DNA from 3 places in the Streptomyces sp. NPDC030183 genome. Region 1 is predicted to be linked to each of the others. Evidence: riboswitches for the same ligand, from Rfam matches in the RefSeq annotation. Region 1 holds a riboswitch; each other region holds the start of a gene.

What was found. A riboswitch is a leader RNA that binds a small molecule or an ion and turns the genes downstream of it on or off. The one in region 1 is predicted to bind cyclic di-AMP.
Region 2: it holds a riboswitch for cyclic di-AMP, as region 1 does, so the genes downstream of both, ACZ4Z2_RS07700 (M23 family metallopeptidase) here and ACZ4Z2_RS04280 (transglycosylase family protein) in region 1, are expected to answer to the same signal.
Region 3: it holds a riboswitch for cyclic di-AMP, as region 1 does, so the genes downstream of both, ACZ4Z2_RS12225 (C40 family peptidase) here and ACZ4Z2_RS04280 (transglycosylase family protein) in region 1, are expected to answer to the same signal.

Annotation. Positions count from the first base shown of each region.
Region 1 is NZ_JBVIBK010000002.1:314,513-320,107, reverse strand. Features, by position in the region: gene eno (phosphopyruvate hydratase) at 1-277, opposite strand, end outside; gene ACZ4Z2_RS04280 (transglycosylase family protein) at 696-1,376, opposite strand; cyclic di-AMP (ydaO/yuaA leader) riboswitch at 1,381-1,580, opposite strand; gene ACZ4Z2_RS04275 (transglycosylase family protein) at 1,763-2,797, opposite strand; gene ACZ4Z2_RS04270 (cytochrome P450 family protein) at 2,981-4,228, opposite strand; gene ACZ4Z2_RS04265 (tetratricopeptide repeat protein) at 4,333-5,595, opposite strand, start outside.
Region 2 is NZ_JBVIBK010000005.1:43,840-49,434, reverse strand. Features, by position in the region: gene ACZ4Z2_RS07715 (Glu/Leu/Phe/Val dehydrogenase dimerization domain-containing protein) at 1-1,140, shown strand, start outside; gene ACZ4Z2_RS07710 (TetR/AcrR family transcriptional regulator) at 1,161-1,769, shown strand; gene ACZ4Z2_RS07705 (SGNH/GDSL hydrolase family protein) at 1,851-2,636, opposite strand; gene ACZ4Z2_RS07700 (M23 family metallopeptidase) at 2,838-3,773, opposite strand; cyclic di-AMP (ydaO/yuaA leader) riboswitch at 3,778-3,936, opposite strand; gene ACZ4Z2_RS07695 (alpha-galactosidase) at 4,239-5,595, opposite strand, start outside.
Region 3 is NZ_JBVIBK010000008.1:183,202-188,796, forward strand. Features, by position in the region: gene ACZ4Z2_RS12215 (C40 family peptidase) at 1-229, opposite strand, end outside; gene ACZ4Z2_RS12220 (hypothetical protein) at 712-1,065, shown strand; gene ACZ4Z2_RS12225 (C40 family peptidase) at 1,142-2,341, opposite strand; cyclic di-AMP (ydaO/yuaA leader) riboswitch at 2,351-2,525, opposite strand; gene pcrA (DNA helicase PcrA) at 2,799-5,297, shown strand; gene ACZ4Z2_RS12235 (M23 family metallopeptidase) at 5,401-5,595, opposite strand, start outside.

The DNA.
Region 1 (5,595 bases):
CCTGGTCGATCAGGCGCTGCTCGGTGGCGTCGTAGCCGACCAGCTCCGGGCCGATCTGCTCGATCACGGCGAGGACCGCCTTCTCGACGCCCTTGCCGAGGTAGCGGTTGGGGTCGCCGTCACGGAGCTCGATGGCCTCGAAGGCGCCCGTGGAGGCGCCGGACGGGACGGCGGCACGACCGGTGCTGCCGTCGTCGAGGCCGACCTCGACCTCGACCGTGGGGTTGCCTCGGGAGTCCAGGATTTCCCGGGCTACGACGACGTCGATGGACGGCACGAGCATCTCCTTCTTGGGATGTGACGCGTTGGTGCGGGGCCACGAGGGCCATGCGACTAGAGCCTAACCGCCCCGGGCCCGTCGGCAGCCGACCGACCGTCCCGTGGACAGACAGACCGTACCCATTGTTCCAGCCCGGAACAAAGGGGGGTGGGCGGGAAAGTGAACAGAAGGGTCGGCGGAGGGCCGGACAGGTGGGCGGAGCGGGCCCGGACAGATGGGCGGAGCAGGCCCGGACACAGAAAAACCCCGCCCCGGTGCGTACGGGGGAATGCGCACCGGGGCGGGGAGCCCGTGGGGACGGGGGGCGGCCCTCACGAGGTCTTCACTCAGGAGGACACGGCCGGGAGCGGACCGAGGTTCAGCCGGGGAGCGGCCATTTTTCGGCCCGGCCGAACCATCGGTCCTGGTCCGGTCGTCAGCTCAGGTGGAGCTGCTGGCCGGGGTAGATGAAGTCGGCGTCGTCGATGATGTCCTTGTTCAGCTCGAAGAGCTTCTCCCAGCCACCCTTGACGTTCTTCTTCGCGGCGATGCTGCTGAGGGTGTCACCGCTGACGACCTTGTACTCGCCGTCGCCCTTCTTGACCTTCTTGCCGGTCGGGGTCTCGACGGTGGCGCGCTCGGAGGAACGCGAGGCGCGGGTCTCCTGAGTGCTCTCCTGCGACGAGGAAGAGGAGGAGTCCGAGCCGGAGTTGCCGGAGGAGGCGGCGGCGCCGTCGTACGAGGCGCTGGACAGACCCTTGCCGCAGACCGGCCAGGCACCCGCACCCTGGCCCGCGAGGACCTTCTCGGCGACGGCGATCTGCTGGGCCTTGCTGGCCTGGTCGGCCGTGGAGGCGTACTGCGTGCCGCCGTACGCGGCCCAGGTGGAGGCCGAGAACTGCAGACCGCCGTAGTAGCCGTTGCCGGTGTTGATGGACCAGTCACCGCCGGACTCGCACTGGGCGACGGCGTCCCACTCGGACTCGGTGGCGGCGGAGGCGCTGCCGGCCGCCATGAGCGGGGCGGCGATCGCGGCGGCGCCGGTGACACCGGCGACGGCGATGGCGCGAGCGGTCCTGGACGGACGACGGTGCTTGCCCTTGCTGGAAAACAGCATGGAGTGATCCCCTCACCGACGCCTACGAGGTGAGCTGTCGGGTTCGGGCCGGTTGAGTTGCCCGGCCGCACCCGCTCGCCTTCCGGCGCACGTGATGCGGCTTCACCCCGAGCCGGTGCCGGCGGCGTGACCCCGAAGGGCCTCAACCGCCGGACCCGGCGCAAACCTTGGGTCCCCCGCTCCTGCCTACGGCGCTTGACGCGACGACTGTTCCGAGCGGCCGTCGGCAGGATTCGGCGTGACGACCGCAAGGGCCCGCTGTGGCGAGCGGTCACGACCGTAAACACGTGATTCGCCGAATTTCAAAGACGATCAGGGGGTCTGTGATTCATCTCCCACCGAGATCAAAACGGACATCAAGGGGCGAACCATGACCCGAACTGCCGCTACTTTTCGCCCGTTTCGGCACCGACTTCCAGGGTCTGACCGGGAAGGATGAGGTCCGGGTCGGTTCCGACCGTGCCCTCGTTCTCGGCGTACAGCTCCCGCCACCCGCCGCCCACCTCAAGGGAGTCGGCGATGGCGGTCAGGCTGTCCCCGGGGCGGACGGTGTACGAGCCGTCGACGGCCTCACGGGAGGCGTCGCCGCCGCGGGAGGCATGACGGCCGGCGGAGGTCTCGCCGCGGGAGTCGGCGGCGTCGGCGTGGACGCCTTCCTCGGCGCTCGCGCCACGGTGGCGACCGGTGCCGCCATCGACATCGCCGCTGGTGGAAGACGTGTCGCTCCGCGCGGAGTTGTCCGAGTCGCCGCTCTTGGCGTCATCCGGGGCCGAGCTGCCGGATTCCTGCGAGCCGTCGGCGGTGTCGGCCTCGGCGGAGTCCTCGGAGGCGCCAGCGACATCGGAGGACGAATCAGACGATTCCGATGAACCCGACCCATCAGGCGATCCGGAGGAATCCGAGGAGTCCGATGAAACGGATGAACCGGATGAATCAGAGGAGTCAGTGGACTTGGTGGAGTTACCGGATGAACTGGATGAACCGGACGAATCACCCGAGCTGGAGGAATCTCCCGCCACGCCTGTGTCCACGTCGGCCGAGGCGGAGTCACCGTCGAGGTTGTGGAGGAGTCCGCAGGTGGACCAGGCGCCGACACCCTGATCGGCGAGGATTCTCTCGGCGACCGCGATTTGCTGCGAACGGCTGGCCTGGTCGGGGCTGGTCGCGTAGTCGAGGCCGCCGTGGCGCTCCCAGTTCGCCTGGGAGATCTGGAGGCCGCCGTAGCGCCCGTTCCCGGTGTCCGCGCTCCAGGAGCCGCCGCTCTCGCACTCCGCCACCTGATCCCAGGTGGTTCCGCTGGCCGCGCTCGCGCCGGTGGCGCCGAGGAGCGGGATGGCGATGGCGGAGCCGGTCACTCCGGCCGCGACGAGGAGTGCCGGAGCCTGACGGGGGCGACGGTGACGACCGTTCCCGGAGAGCATGCGGTTGCCTTTCACGCGACAGCAGAGAGCTGTGCGAGGGATGTGACCATCCTTCGCACTGACGTGTGAACGTATCCGTAGACGATCAGTTGTCACAAGTTAATGCAGCGGAGATCACGTGAAGATCACGAACTTGAGGGTGTGTCACTTTCCGCCGCTGTTCCTGATAGGGGTACGGCCCGTTCACCAGCCCTGACGCGGTGTGAACTCGACGGGAAGCGTGCGCAGTCCGCGCATGATGAGACCGCCCCGCCAGCGCAGGTCGGCGGGGTCGGCCGCGAGCCGCAGGTCGGGCAGGCGGGTGAGGAGCATCGCCAGCGCGGTCTGCCCCTCCAGGCGGGCGAGGGGGGCGCCCAGGCAGTAGTGGATGCCGTGGCCGTAGCCGAGGTGCTGGTTGTCGCGGCGGGAGAGGTCGAGGGTGTCGGGGTCGGCGAAGCGGGCCGGGTCGCGGTCCGCCGCCGCGAGGACGACCAGCACCGGGTCGCCGGCGGCGATGTCCTGCCCGCCGATGCTCAGCGGCCGCGTGGCGAACCGCCAGGTGGCGAGCTCCACGGGACCGTCGTAGCGGAGGAGTTCCTCGACGCCGGTCTCCAGCAGGGCCGTCTCGCCCGCGCCGAGGGAGGTCTGGAGGCGGGCGCGCTGCTCGGGGTGGGTGAGCAGGGCGTAGGTGCCGTTGCCGATGAGGTTGACGGTGGTCTCGAAACCGGCGAAGAGAAGGATGAAGGCCATGGCGGCCGCCTCGTTCTCGGTGAGGTGCTCACCGTGGTCCGAGGCCCGGATGAGACCGGAGATGAGGTCCTCGCCAGGGGTGGGTTCGGCGGGCAGCGCCGCACGCTTGCGGTGGATGAGGTCCGCGAGATAGCCGCGCATCTTCTTCACCGACCTGGCGACGCCGCCGCGCGGCCCTCCGCCGTGCCGGATCATCATCCCCGCCCAGTCCCGGAAGTCGTCCTGGTCCTCGCGGGGGACGCCGAGCAGGTCACAGATCGCGTAGATCGGGAGCGGGAAGGCGAACTCGTGGATGAGGTCGGCCTCGCCCTTCTGCGCGAACCGGTCGATGAGGTCGTCCGTCAGCTCCCGCACCCTGGGGGCGAACTCGGCGACCCTGCGCGGCGTGAACGCCTTGGAGACCAGGCGGCGCAGCCGGGTGTGGTCCGGCGGGTCGATGTTCAGCAGGTGCGTCATCAACTCGGCCTTGCGCTCACCGGGGATACCGGTCTTGCCCTTGGCGTGCGCGGGCTCGTCGTGGTGCGCCGGGTTCTTGGACAGACGCTGGTCGGCGAGGGCCTGCTTGGCGTCGGCGTACCGGGTGACCAGCCATGCCTCCACGCCGCTGGGCAGCTTCGTGCGGTGCACGGGCGCGTGCTCGCGGAGCCAGGCGTAGGCAGGGTAGGGGTCGGTGGCGAACTCCCAGGTGAACAGGGCGGGCACCGGGGCGGCCTGAGAGGGAGACTCCGGCTGCGGCTGGGAGTGCGGCTGCGGCTGCGGCTGCGGCTGCGGCTGCGGCTGGGAGTGTGGCGGGTGGGGCTGGTTGGTCACTCGTCGACGGTATCGGGCCGGTCGGGCTGGGGGGTGGGAGCCTCCGCGAGCCGTTTCCTCGCGTAGTAGTGGCCTTGTCGGGCGGCCTTACCCAGCCATGCCTCGGCTTCGTCCTTCCTGCCCTGCCGGTCGAGCAGCAGCGCCAGCTGGTACGTGGCCTCCGAATGCCCTTCGAGAGCAACCTGCCGCATGAGTGCCTCAGCCTCGTCGACAGCGCCCTTCTCCGCCAGATAGGACCCGAGACTCGCGAACGCCCCCTGATGCCCGTTCTCCACAGCACGGCGGAAAAGCCGTTCAACCTCTCTGTCGTGGCCTCCTCGCTCGTCCAGCAGACACGCGAGGTCGTGCATGGCGTCGGTATCCCCTTGAGCAACGCCACGGCGGTACCAGGCTTCCGCCTCCTCCTTGTCATCCCAGTCGTGGAACAGACCTCCCAGGTCGGCGGCGACGTCGGTGTGACCGGCCTCGACGGCGCGAGTCAGCCAGTGAAGGGCCTGGTGAGGGTCTCCCCCACGGAGAAGCGTGCCCAGCTCGTGCGCCGCCGCCCCGTCGCCCGCCTCGGCCGCCGTCCGCAGCAGCGCCTCCGCGCGCTCGCGGTGCAACCGCCCCGCCTCCCGCGCCGCGTCGACGCTTCCGCCCTGCGCGGCGATCTCCAGGTACCGGATCGCGGCCACCTCGTCACCGGCCTCCACCAGATGCGCCGCCCACTCCTCGGCGGCCCCACGGTGGCCGGCCTCCGCGGCCCGGCGGATCAGGTCCGCGCGTTCGTCCCCGCCCACACGCTCGGCCAGGGCGACCAGCAGGTCGGGCTCGCCCGCCTCGATCCTCGGGCGCAGCGCCGCGCGGGCCGCGTCCAGCACGGCCTCGCGGTCGATCCCCGCGCCCCCCTCCGCCGCGTCCAGCAGCAGCCACCACACCGCGTCCGGCACCGGCTCCAGGTCCTCGGCGCGCAGATCCTCCGCGCGCAGGGCCTCCGCCCCCGCGACGAGCGCCCCGTACGCCCGCCAGGTGCGGTGCTCCTCGCCCGCCACGAGCAGGCCCGAGACCCCGAACATACGGGTCGTGGCCCAGGTGAGGGCATCCTCGAACGACTCGCGCTCCTCCGTGCCGTACTGCTCCTGCACCTGTCTGAGCAGCTCCGTCGGTACGGCGCCCTGCACTCCGCACCGCGCCAGGTCGACGGCGGCCCGGACCAGCAGCTGGCCGCGCGGGTGCTCCACCTTCGTCCCCGGCCGCCGCCACTCGTCGTACAGGGTGTG
Region 2 (5,595 bases), on a different contig from region 1:
GGCCGGCGCGGCTTCCTCGTGGTGGACCGGCTGGTGCGCGGGGTGGCCAGCGGTGGTCTGCGGATGCGGCCCGGCTGCACCCTCGACGAGGTCGCCGGCCTGGCCCGCGGCATGACCATGAAGGAAGCGCTGCACTACGACCCCGAGGGCCGCTACGTCCCCCTGGGCGGCGCGAAGGGCGGTATCGACTGCGATCCCCGGGACCCGGAGGCGTACGGCGTCCTGGTGCGCTACCTGCGCGCGACCCGCCCGTACATCGAGGAGTTCTGGACCACCGGCGAGGATCTCGGACTCACCCAGGACCTGGTGGACCGGGCGGCCGCGGAGGCGGGCCTCGTCTCGACGGTCCAGGCCGTCTACCCCCTCCTCGACGACGAGCGGGCCGCCCGACGGCGGCTGGCGGACGCGTTCGCCGTCGAGGTGGACGGCATCGGACTGGACGAGCTGATGGGCGGCTGCGGGGTCGCCGAGTCCGTCCTCACGGCCCTGGACCGGACCGGCACGCCGTACGCCGGGACGCGGGTCGCCGTGCAGGGGCTGGGCACCATGGGCGGCGCCACCGCCCGCTTCCTCGCCCGGGCCGGGCTCACCGTCGTCGCCGTGGCCGACATCAAGGGCACCGTCTTCAACCCCGCCGGCCTGGACGTGGAGGCGCTGCTGGCCGCCCGCGACTCCCACGGCACGGTCGACCGCCGCGCCCTCCGCCCGGAGGACCGGGAGACCTCCTCGGACGCCTGGCTGGCCGCCGACGCCGACATCCTGGTCCCCGCGGCCGTCTCGTACGCCATCGACCCGGCCAACCAGGAGCTGATCACCGCCCGCCTGATCGTCGAGGCGGCCAACATGCCGGTCCTCCCCGAGGCCGAGGCCCTGCTGACCGGCCGCGGGGTGACGATCCTCCCCGACGTCGTGGTCAACTCCGCCACGAACGCCTGGTGGTGGTGGACCCTGTTCGGCGACATCGCCCCCGACGCGCGGAGCTCCTTCGACCACACCCGCCGCGCCATGCGCGCCCTCGTGGATCTGATGCTCTCCCGCGCCGAGCGGGACGGCACGACACCCCGGGCGGCCGCCCACGCCATCGCCGCCGACCGCCTCCCCGTCATCGAGGCACGCTATGGGCGACACCGCCCGATCTGACCCGTAGGTAAGGTTGCCGCGTGGGCAGGGTCAGGTTGAGCGTGGCCGAGCGGCGCGAGGAGCTGCTGCGGGCGGCCATCGAACAGATCGAGGCGCGGGGTGTGGCGGCGGTGCGGATCGCCGACGTGGCCGCCTCCCTCGGCGTGAGCAACGCGTTGGTGCTGTACCACTTCTCGACGAAGGAGAAGCTGGTCGCCGAGGCGTTCCGCTACGCCGCCGAGGACGACCTCGCCCGCCTCCGCAAGCTGCTCGCCCGGCGCACGACGGCGCTGCGCCGCCTCAGGGCGGCCGTCCGCTGGTACGCCCCCACCGGCCAGGCCAAGGGCTGGCGCCTGTGGATCGAGGGCTGGGCGGTCTCGCTCCGCGACCCCGCCCTGCGCGAGGTCACCCGCGACCTGGACCTGCAGTGGAAGGCCGCGCTCATCGGCCTCATCGAGGAGGGCGTGGCCGCGGCCGAGTTCCACTGCCCCGACCCCCGGGCCTCGGCCCTCCGCCTCACCGCCCTCCTGGACGGCCTGGCCGTGCAGCTCACGTCCTACGACGGAGCGGTCTCCCGCGCGAAGGCCCGGCTATGGGCGGACGAGACGCTGGCCCGCGAACTGAACCTGCCGGAGACACCGACGAGCTGACCCCTGGGGAGGGGACGGGCGGCCCCGCGGCGGCGCGGGCCCGCCCCACGACGAACTGTGGGCGGACCCGGCCGAACGCCCTCAGGCCACGGAAGCGATCCGCATCTTGATGTCGTCGGGCGACAGCGCCCCCTTGGCCGACACATGGTCGCCGGACGACTCCCCGCGCAGCCGCCGCCCGATCCACGGCACGAGGTACTCCCGGGCCCACTGGATGTTGTCCCGGCGCACCTCGAACGTCCCCCGCGGCGGCAACGGCGGCCACGGCTGCTCGGGGTCCGCGGGCACCTCCACGCCCAGCACCTGCCCGGCCCGCAGAGCGACCCGGGTGTGCCCCTCGGGCGACAGGTGCAGCCGGTCGTGGTCCCAGGCGCGCCGGTCCTGCACGGTCCGCAGGGACCACAGGTCGAGCACGGGGCACCCGTACCGGTCGGCGATGGCCCGCACATGCCCGTTGTAGGTCGCGATCTTGCCGCGCAGATGCCGGAGCACCGGCACGTCACGGGTGTCGAACCCGGTGGTCACCATCACCGTGCCGATCGCCGAGGTGAGCCGGGCCACCGCCCGCTCGAACCGCTCCGCGACCTCGTCGGGGTCGGTGCCGGGCCGGATGATGTCGTTCCCGCCGGCACAGAAGGAAAGGAGATCCGGGGCGAGTTCGAGAGCCCTCGGCACCTGGTCCTCGACGATCTGGTCGAGGAGCTTCCCCCGTACCGCGAGATTGGTGTACCTGAAGTCGCCTTCGGGCACCCGGTCCGCGAGGAGCACCGCGAACCGGTCCGCCCAACCGACGAACGCCCCGTCGGGGCCGGGGTCGCCGACGCCCTCGGTGAAGCTGTCCCCCACCGCCACGTACGACCCGATCACTGATCTGCTGTTCTTCGAATCGTCTGCCACATCGGGTCATGATTCACCTTCCGATGTGACCTACGCGACCGTAATAAGGGGTTGACGGGCGGTGAGATAGACCACGCTTCAAGATTCGTTCAACCAGGGAATACGCCGCAGGCCGGACCCCGGGGATCGGGGTCCGGCCTGCGCCGCGCTCAGTCCGCCGTCGGCGGCACGTCAGACGGTGACGCCCTTCGACCGCAGGTAGGCCAGCGGGTCGATGTCCGAGCCGTAGTCGGGGGTCGTCCGGATCTCGAAGTGCAGGTGCGGGCCGGTAACGTTGCCGGTGGCGCCCGAGAGGCCGATCTCCTGGCCGCCGCTGACGGACTGGCCCGCCGAGACGCCGATCGAGGAGAGGTGGGCGTACTGGGCGTAGTAGCCGTCGGCGAGCTTGATGACGACCTGGTTGCCGTACGCGCCGCCCCAGCCGGCCGAGACGACGGTGCCCGCGCCCACGGCCTTGAGGCTGGTGCCGGTCGGGGCCACGAAGTCGACGCCGGTGTGGTAGCCGCTGGACCACATGCTGCCGGCGGTCTTGTACGCGGTGCCGACGGTGGCGCCCTGGATGGGCAGGGTGAAGCCGGAACCGCTGGTCTGGGCGGCCTGACCGGCGGGCGCGGCGGTCGTCTCCTTGGCCGCGGACCCGGAGGCCTTGGACGGCTGGGAGGGCTTCGCCGGCTGCGGCGACCGGGTCTTCGTCGAGGTGTGCGTCAGCCCGGCGGACGTGGCCTTGCCGCCGATGGCGAGCTTCAGGCCCGGGTGGATGAGCGAGGGGTCGGAGCCGATCACGGAGCGGTTGTCCGAGTAGAGCCGCTTCCAGCCGCCCTGGACGTCCTGCTCGTCCGCGATCTTCGCGAGATAGTCGCCGGCCTTGACCGTGTAGGTCTTCGTCGCCTTCTTCTTGGCGGCGACCTGTTCGACGGCACCCTTCTCGGGGGTGGCCGTGACGGTCTTCCCGGAAGGCCCGGAAACGGCGGCCGTGGGGGTCGCGGCGTGGGCGCCGGCGGCGCCCATCAGGGGCAGCGCGAGCGCGGCGCCACCGGTTCCGGCGGCGGCGATGGAGCGGGTGAGACGCTGGGACTTCGGACGGCGGTGCTTACCCTTCGCGGGCATGGCGAATTCCTCTCCGGCGCCTGCGAGGTGAGCTGTCGGGTGCGGACTGGAGATGTCCGGCCGGGCTTGCGCTCGGCTTTACCCCTAGCCGTTCCGGAGACCGGAACAGGCGGTACTACCTGTGGGTCCCCCGCTCCTGCCATGGATCGGGTCGGTACGCGGCTCCGGTCGGCGGCAGGATTGGGCGTCCGTCCGGATCGAGGGTGAACGTAAGCGACTTGTCCCCACAGAGACAACCATCGGGATTTCCCGTGCGTCTCCCTACGTGATCCATACAACGAATCCCGATTACGCTCCGTAATGGAGCGCCGTCTTTCTATTTCCAACCGCCCTGGAAAAGACCAAGAATTACGTGAGCATGACGGCGACGGTGCGTCACGGATATGACGCTGCTCACGCGCCTACGCCTCAGTAGTCTTTATTCCAGGGCCAGTTGGATTAATGGCTCCATTTCGGACAGAACGCTCAGATGCGACGCAGGCGGATAACCGTCGCATCGAAGTCGCCGCGCAGCCCGGTCCGCAGGCCGTGGTGCAACAGCACAGCCCCTCGGTGCACTTCGCCCGTTTCGCGGCATTCATAGGTCTTCGCGGGGTCGAGGCCGCGCAGCCGCAGCGGCGGGAGCGGCTCGCCGTAGTGCTGGGCCTGGAGGCAGGCGAGGACGACCACCTCGTCACCGTGGACGTACTGCACGGCGCTCAGGCCTCCGCCCGGCGGGCGCAGCCGGTACTGGTCGCCGCGCTGCACGACGGGCTTGATCTCCTTGTACAGCTCCACCCACTCCCGCGCCTCGGCCAGCTCCTCGTCGCTCCACTTCGTGAGGTCGCCGCCGACGCCGAGCACGCCCGCCATGGCGCTGACGAAGCGGAACCGCAGGGAGCTGACGCGGCCGTTGAGCTGGTTGTTCGGACTGTCGGTCACCCAGGCGGCCATGACCCGCGCCGGGTGGAGGTGACTGAACCCGTGCTGGATGGCGAGCCGGTCCAGCGGGTCGGTGTTGTCGGAGGTCCACACCTGGTCGGTCCGGGACATCACCCCAAGGTCGATCCGGCCGCCGCCGCCCGAGCACGACTCGAAGGCGACGCCCGGGTGCGCGGCCCGCAGCCGGTCCAGCAGGGCGTAGAAGGCGTGCACGTGCTCGACCCACAGCTTCTGCGGGTAGGGCTCACCGGGCCAGCCGGCGTCCGTGAAGCAGCGGTTGAAGTCCCACTTCACATAGTCGATCGGGGCACTGGAGAGCAGGGCGTCCAGCTTCTCCCACAGGTACTCCTGGACGTCCGGCCGTGCGAGGTTGAGCACGAGCTGATTGCGGAGTTCCGTCCGCTTTCGTCCCGGTTGGAACTGCGCCCAGTCGGGGTGCGCCCGGTACAGCTCGCTGTCGGGGTTGACCATCTCGGGCTCGACCCAGATGCCGAACTGCATCCCGAGGGCGTGCACCTGGTCGGCGAGCGGCTTCAGCCCCTCGGGGAAGCGGTCCGGGTTGGGCGTCCAGTCGCCGAGGCCGGCCCGGTCGCTGGTGCGCGCCCCGAACCAGCCGTCGTCGACCACGAACAGCTCGACCCCGATGGCCGCCGCCCGCTCGGCGAGCGCCCGCTGCTGCTCCTCCGAGATGTCGAACTCCGTGGCCTCCCAGGAGTTGAACAGCACCGGCCGGTCCTGGTCGGCGTCCGGGATGATGTACGCCCGCTGGTAGGCGTGCCAGGCGCGGCTCGCCCCGCCGTGGCCGGCGTCGGTCCACAGTCCGGCGAAGACGGGCGTGGTGAACGTCTCACCCGTCTCCAGCCGGAGCAGGCCCGACTCGTCGTACCCGGCGCCGCCGGTG
Region 3 (5,595 bases), on a different contig from region 1:
CCTTGTCGGCCTTCTCCTTGGCGCCGTTGTACTTGTCGGTGGCGACCTCCGCCTCCTCGTACAGCTTGTCCACCTTCGCCTTGATCTGCTCGGGCGTGAGGTGGGGTTCGGCGTACCCGGTACCGTCGAAACCGGTCGCGGTCGCCGCGCCCGCGAGGGCGAGGGTCGCGGCCGTGCGGACCGTCGGGCCGCCGAGCGAGCGCTGTCTGGGCTTGCGGTGCGCTGCCACGTGGGACTCCATGTCCTCTCGTACGACCGCCGTCCGTACGTCGGAGCGCACAGACCGCCTGGGGGAGCGGTTACGCATCCGGCGGCGGCCCGCACAGGGGGGAGCGGGACGCCGCCGGACTTTCTCGGCGGTGGTGTCCGACTGCCGCCCCTGGCCCGGGCGGCGGTGGGGAGCCGGTCACCTGAGGGAGGACGCTAAACCTCACTGTGTCGGCTCGGTAACGCGTTGTACGGAAGTGGCGTGCACCGACCGCGAGGTGACCGTATGTGACCGTGGCCGCGCCTCGACGCCGCCGCAATCACGCTGTGCAATGACCGATGCGTCGATTCCTGACCGGAGCTGGGTGAGGCGGTGCTATGGGGCGCATATATGCAAGATCATCCGGGCTCTGACGGCCGCCCCTGCACGCGCCGCGCCCCCGGGCGCCGAGGCACCCGCCCCCGGTGCCCGGCCGGTCGACGCCCCCTCAATAGGCTCCGCCCATGGACGTACTCATCCACCTCTTCGTCGGGCTCCACATCATCGGGATCGCCGCTCTCCTGGGCGGTTTCCTCACCCAGATGAAGGCCATGGGCCAGGGCACCGCCCGCTTCGTCCCCGCCATGCTGCACGGCGCGCTCACCATGCTGATCACCGGAGCGATCCTCGTCGGGCTCAACCAGGCCGACGACCAGCCCGTCAACAACATCAAGATCGGCATCAAGATGGCGCTGCTGATCGTGATCCTGGGGCTGGTGTACGTGAAGCGCGACGAGGAGAGCGTGGACAAGTCGCTGTTCGGACTGGTGGGCGCCCTCACCACGGCGAACATCTTCATCGCGGTGCTCTGGACCTGAGCCGACCCGCCTCCCGGCGAACCCGCCGCTCGGACCTGTCGCGCCTGTAGGACCTGTCGTGCCTGTCGCGCGACCGCTACGCCGGCCGAACCACGCTGTGGATCGAGGACTCGCCGTCGTAGAAGATCGACTCCTCGCGGACGTAGGTCCCCGGCTTCGGGGCGTGGATCATCATGCCGTTGCCGATGTAGAGGCCGACGTGGCCGATGTTGTCGTAGAAGAAGATCAGGTCGCCGGGGCGGGCCGCGGAGAGTGAGACGGTCGTGCCGGCGTTGACCTGGTCGTAGGTGGTGCGGGGGAGGTCGACGCCGGCGGCCTTCCAGGCGGCCTGGGTGAGGCCGGAGCAGTCGTAGGAGCCGGGGCCGGTGGCGCCCCAGACGTACGGCTTGCCGATCTGCGCGCGGGCGAAGGCGAGGGCCTTGGTGGCCTTCGAGGCGTACGTCGCGTCCTCGACCGTCGTCGTGGTCCCGGTGGAGGGGGGTGTGGAGGTCTCCTGAGGGGCCTCCTGGGTTTGCTGGGTCTCCTGGGGCGCCGCGGTCTCCTGGGCCGGCTCGGCCCGTGCGGCCGTCGCCGCCTGCTGCCGTGCCAGCTCCTCCGCCTTGCGGTCGGCTTCCTCCCGCTTGCGCTGCTGGAGGTCCGCGAGGCGGGCCTTCTCCTCCGCGGTGAGCTGGGAGAGCAGTTCGCGGGCCGCAGCGAGCTTCGCCTGGACCTTGGCCTTGCTGGACTTGAGGGCGTTCTGCGACTCGGTGAGCTGTTCGAGGCCGTCGGACGCCTCCTGGCGCCGCTTCGAGGTCTCCGCCTGCTGTGTGACGTACTCGTCGACGGCCTCCTGCTGGCGGTCCGTCAGCCGGTCCATCAACTGGTTCTGGGCGAAGTACTCCTGCGGGTCGTCCGCCAGGAGCAGGGCCGCCGTGTCGGGGGCGGCGGCCCCCGTGCGGTACTGGGCGGCGGCGTACGAACCCAGCTCCTCGCGCGCTTCGTTGAGCTTTTCCGTCCGCTTCGCGACGTCGTCGAGGAGGTTGTCGACCTGTTTCTTCTGTTTTGTCGTCTTCTCCTTGGCCGAGTTGTACTTCTCGGTCGCCGTCTCCGCCTGGCGGTAGAGGTCGCCTACCTTCTTCTCGACCTCCTCCAGGCTCGGCTTGTCGTCGGTGGAGGGGGCGGCGGTGGCCGTCTGGGAGAGAAGGGCCACGGAGGTGAGGGCGGCGGTGGCGAGAGCGGGGGTACGTATGCCCGCGCGCGTTCGGACGGCCGGACGCGGCTTGCGGTGCGGCGCCATGGTTCGGCGACTCCTTCCGTGGTCCGCCTACCGAGTTAGCTGTCGGGTTCGGGCGCAAGCTTTCGGAAGGTTTGCCCTACGGCCCTCGCCGCGTACGGCGGTCGGGCCGATTCACCCCATGAGATCGGTGGGTCCCCGGCTCCGGCTGCCGTGAGGGGCGTGCCGGACTCGGCGGAGGCCGTGCGGCCCGGCGACGTTCGCCGGTTGGGTCGTACGGCCTGACCCAAGACGCTAGCCAACTGGTGTGGTCCGTGTGAAGGTTGATGTTCGATATGCCCGATACGTTTTCGTGACCTTGGCCTCGCGGGCGCGATAGGTGCTACGTTCGATCGCTCACCGTGATGGGCTGGGTGCGACTGGTGGCCGGTGGTCCCGAGGGGCGGCCCGGAGCGTGCCCGGTACGGACTTCCCGGGGCGGCCCCTCGCTGTCAGTGGGGGCGCCTAGACTCGGAGAGCGATGAGCAGCCTCTTTGACGACAGCTTCCTGGCGGACCTCCAGGCCCCCCGCGGCCGCGGCGAGGAGCCCCCGCCGCCGCCCGAGGACGATCATGTGCCGGAGTCGATTCCGGACGATCTGTTCGGCGGGAAGTTCGACGTGCCGCCGGACCGGGACGCCTACTACCGCGACGGCGCCCCACGCCCCGCGATCGACGCGGCGGCGCTCCTGGACGGGCTGAACGAGAACCAGCGCGCGGCCGTCGTGCACGCCGGCAGCCCCCTGCTCATCGTGGCCGGCGCCGGCTCCGGCAAGACCCGGGTGCTCACCCACCGCATCGCCCACCTGCTGGGCGAGCGGAATGTCCACCCGGGCCAGATCCTCGCGATCACCTTCACCAACAAGGCCGCGGGCGAGATGAAGGAGCGCGTCGAACAGCTCGTGGGGCCCCGGGCCAACGCGATGTGGGTCATGACCTTCCACAGCGCCTGCGTCCGCATCCTGCGCCGCGAGAGCAAGAAGCTGGGCTTCACCTCCTCCTTCTCGATCTACGACGCAGCCGACAGCAAGCGTCTGATGGCCCTGGTCTGCCGTGATCTGGACCTCGACCCCAAGCGTTTCCCGCCCAAGTCCTTCAGCGCCAAGATCAGCAACCTGAAGAACGAGCTGATCGACGAGGAGGACTTCGCCGCCCAGGCCACCGACGGCTTCGAGAAGACCCTCGCCCAGGCCTACGCGCTCTACCAGTCCCGCCTCCGCGAGGCGAACGCGCTCGACTTCGACGACCTGATCATGACGACGGTCAATCTGCTCCGCGCCTTCCCGGATGTCGCCGAGCACTACCGCCGCCGGTTCCGCCATGTCCTCGTCGATGAGTACCAGGACACCAACCACGCCCAGTACGCCCTGGTCAGGGAACTGGTCGGCACCTCCGAGCACCCGGTCGACGTGCCCCCCGGCGAGTACGACATCCCGCCCGCCGAGCTGTGCGTCGTCGGTGACGCCGACCAGTCGATCTACGCCTTCCGCGGTGCGACGATCCGCAACATCCTCCAGTTCGAGGAGGACTACCCGAACGCGACGACGATCCTGCTCGAACAGAACTACCGCTCCACGCAGACGATCCTCTCCGCCGCCAACGCCGTCATCGAGCGCAACGAGTCCCGCCGCCCCAAGAACCTGTGGACCAACGCGGGCGCCGGCGCCCAGATCACCGGGTACGTCGCCGACACCGAGCACGACGAGGCCCAGTTCGTCGCCGACGAGATAGACCGCCTGACGGACGCGGGCGAGGCGAAGGCCGGGGACGTCGCCGTCTTCTACCGGACCAACGCCCAGTCCCGTGTGTTCGAAGAGGTCTTCATCCGCGTCGGCCTGCCCTACAAGGTCGTCGGCGGTGTCCGCTTCTACGAGCGCAAGGAGGTCCGGGACGTCCTGGCCTACCTGCGCGTCCTCGCCAACCCCGAGGACTCCGTCCCGCTGCGCCGCATCCTCAACGTCCCCAAGCGGGGCATCGGCGACCGCGCCGAGGCGATGATCGACGCCCTCTCGCAGCGGGAGAAGATCAGCTTCCCGCAGGCGCTGAAGCGCGTCGACGAGGCGTACGGCATGGCCGCCCGGTCGACGAACGCGGTCAAGCGGTTCAACACGCTCATGGAGGACCTGCGTACCGTCGTCGAGTCCGGCGCCGGCCCGGCGACCGTCCTGGAGGCGGTCCTCGAACGCACGGGCTATCTGGCCGAGTTGCAGGCATCCACCGACCCCCAGGACGAGACCCGTATCGAGAACCTCCAGGAACTCGCGGCCGTGGCCCTGGAGTTCGAGCAGGAGTCCGCCGCCGGGGAGGGCGAGGGCGCGACGTCCGCGGGTCTCGCCGAGTTCCTGGAGCGGGTCGCCCTGGTCGCCGACTCCGACCAGATCCCCGACGAGGACGAGGACGGCTCGGGCGTCATCACGCTCATGACCCTCCACACCGCCAAGGGCCTGGAGTTCCCCGTCGTCTTCCTGACCGGCATGGAGGACGGCGTCTTCCCGCACATGCGCGCCCTCGGCCAGACCAAGGAACTGGAGGAGGAGCGCCGCCTCGCCTACGTCGGCATCACCCGCGCGCGCGAACGGCTCTACCTCACCCGGTCGTCGATGCGCAGCGCCTGGGGCCAGCCGTCGTACAACCCGCCGTCCCGCTTCCTGGAGGAGATTCCGGCCACCTACCTGGAGTGGAAGCGCAAGGGCGGCTCCGCGCCGATGGCTTCCGGCCCGGTCGGCGGGATCGCGTCGTCGCTGTCGTCGTCGCGTTCCCGTTCCTCCGCCTCGGGCGCGTCCGGCTTCGCCACCCGCCGCACCAACGAGAAGCCGGTGGTCTCCCTCGCCGTCGGCGACCGTGTCACCCACGACCAGTTCGGCCTCGGCACCGTCGTCGCCGTCAAGGGCACGGGAGCCAACGGGGAGGCGACGATCGACTTCGGCGATGCCAAGCCGAAGCGGCTGCTGCTGCGGTACGCGCCGGTGGAGAAGCTGTAGCGACCCGTCGGAGGCTCGGCGACGAGCCTCCGCCTCCGGTGACATGACTCGGGCCCCTGCTCAGCAGGGGCCCGGTTGTCGTGTTGGTGCCGGTCGGCGACGGTTACGTCGGGTCCAGTCCGTGGCTGCGCAGCCACGGCAGGGGGTCTATGGCCGAGCCGCCCGCGGGGTGGACCTCGAAGTGCAGGTGCGGGCCGGTCGAGTTGCCCGAGTTGCCCGAGTAGGCGATGACATCTCCGGCCTTGACCGTCGCACCGGAGGCGACCTTGTACGTGGAGAGGTGGCAGTACCAGGTCTC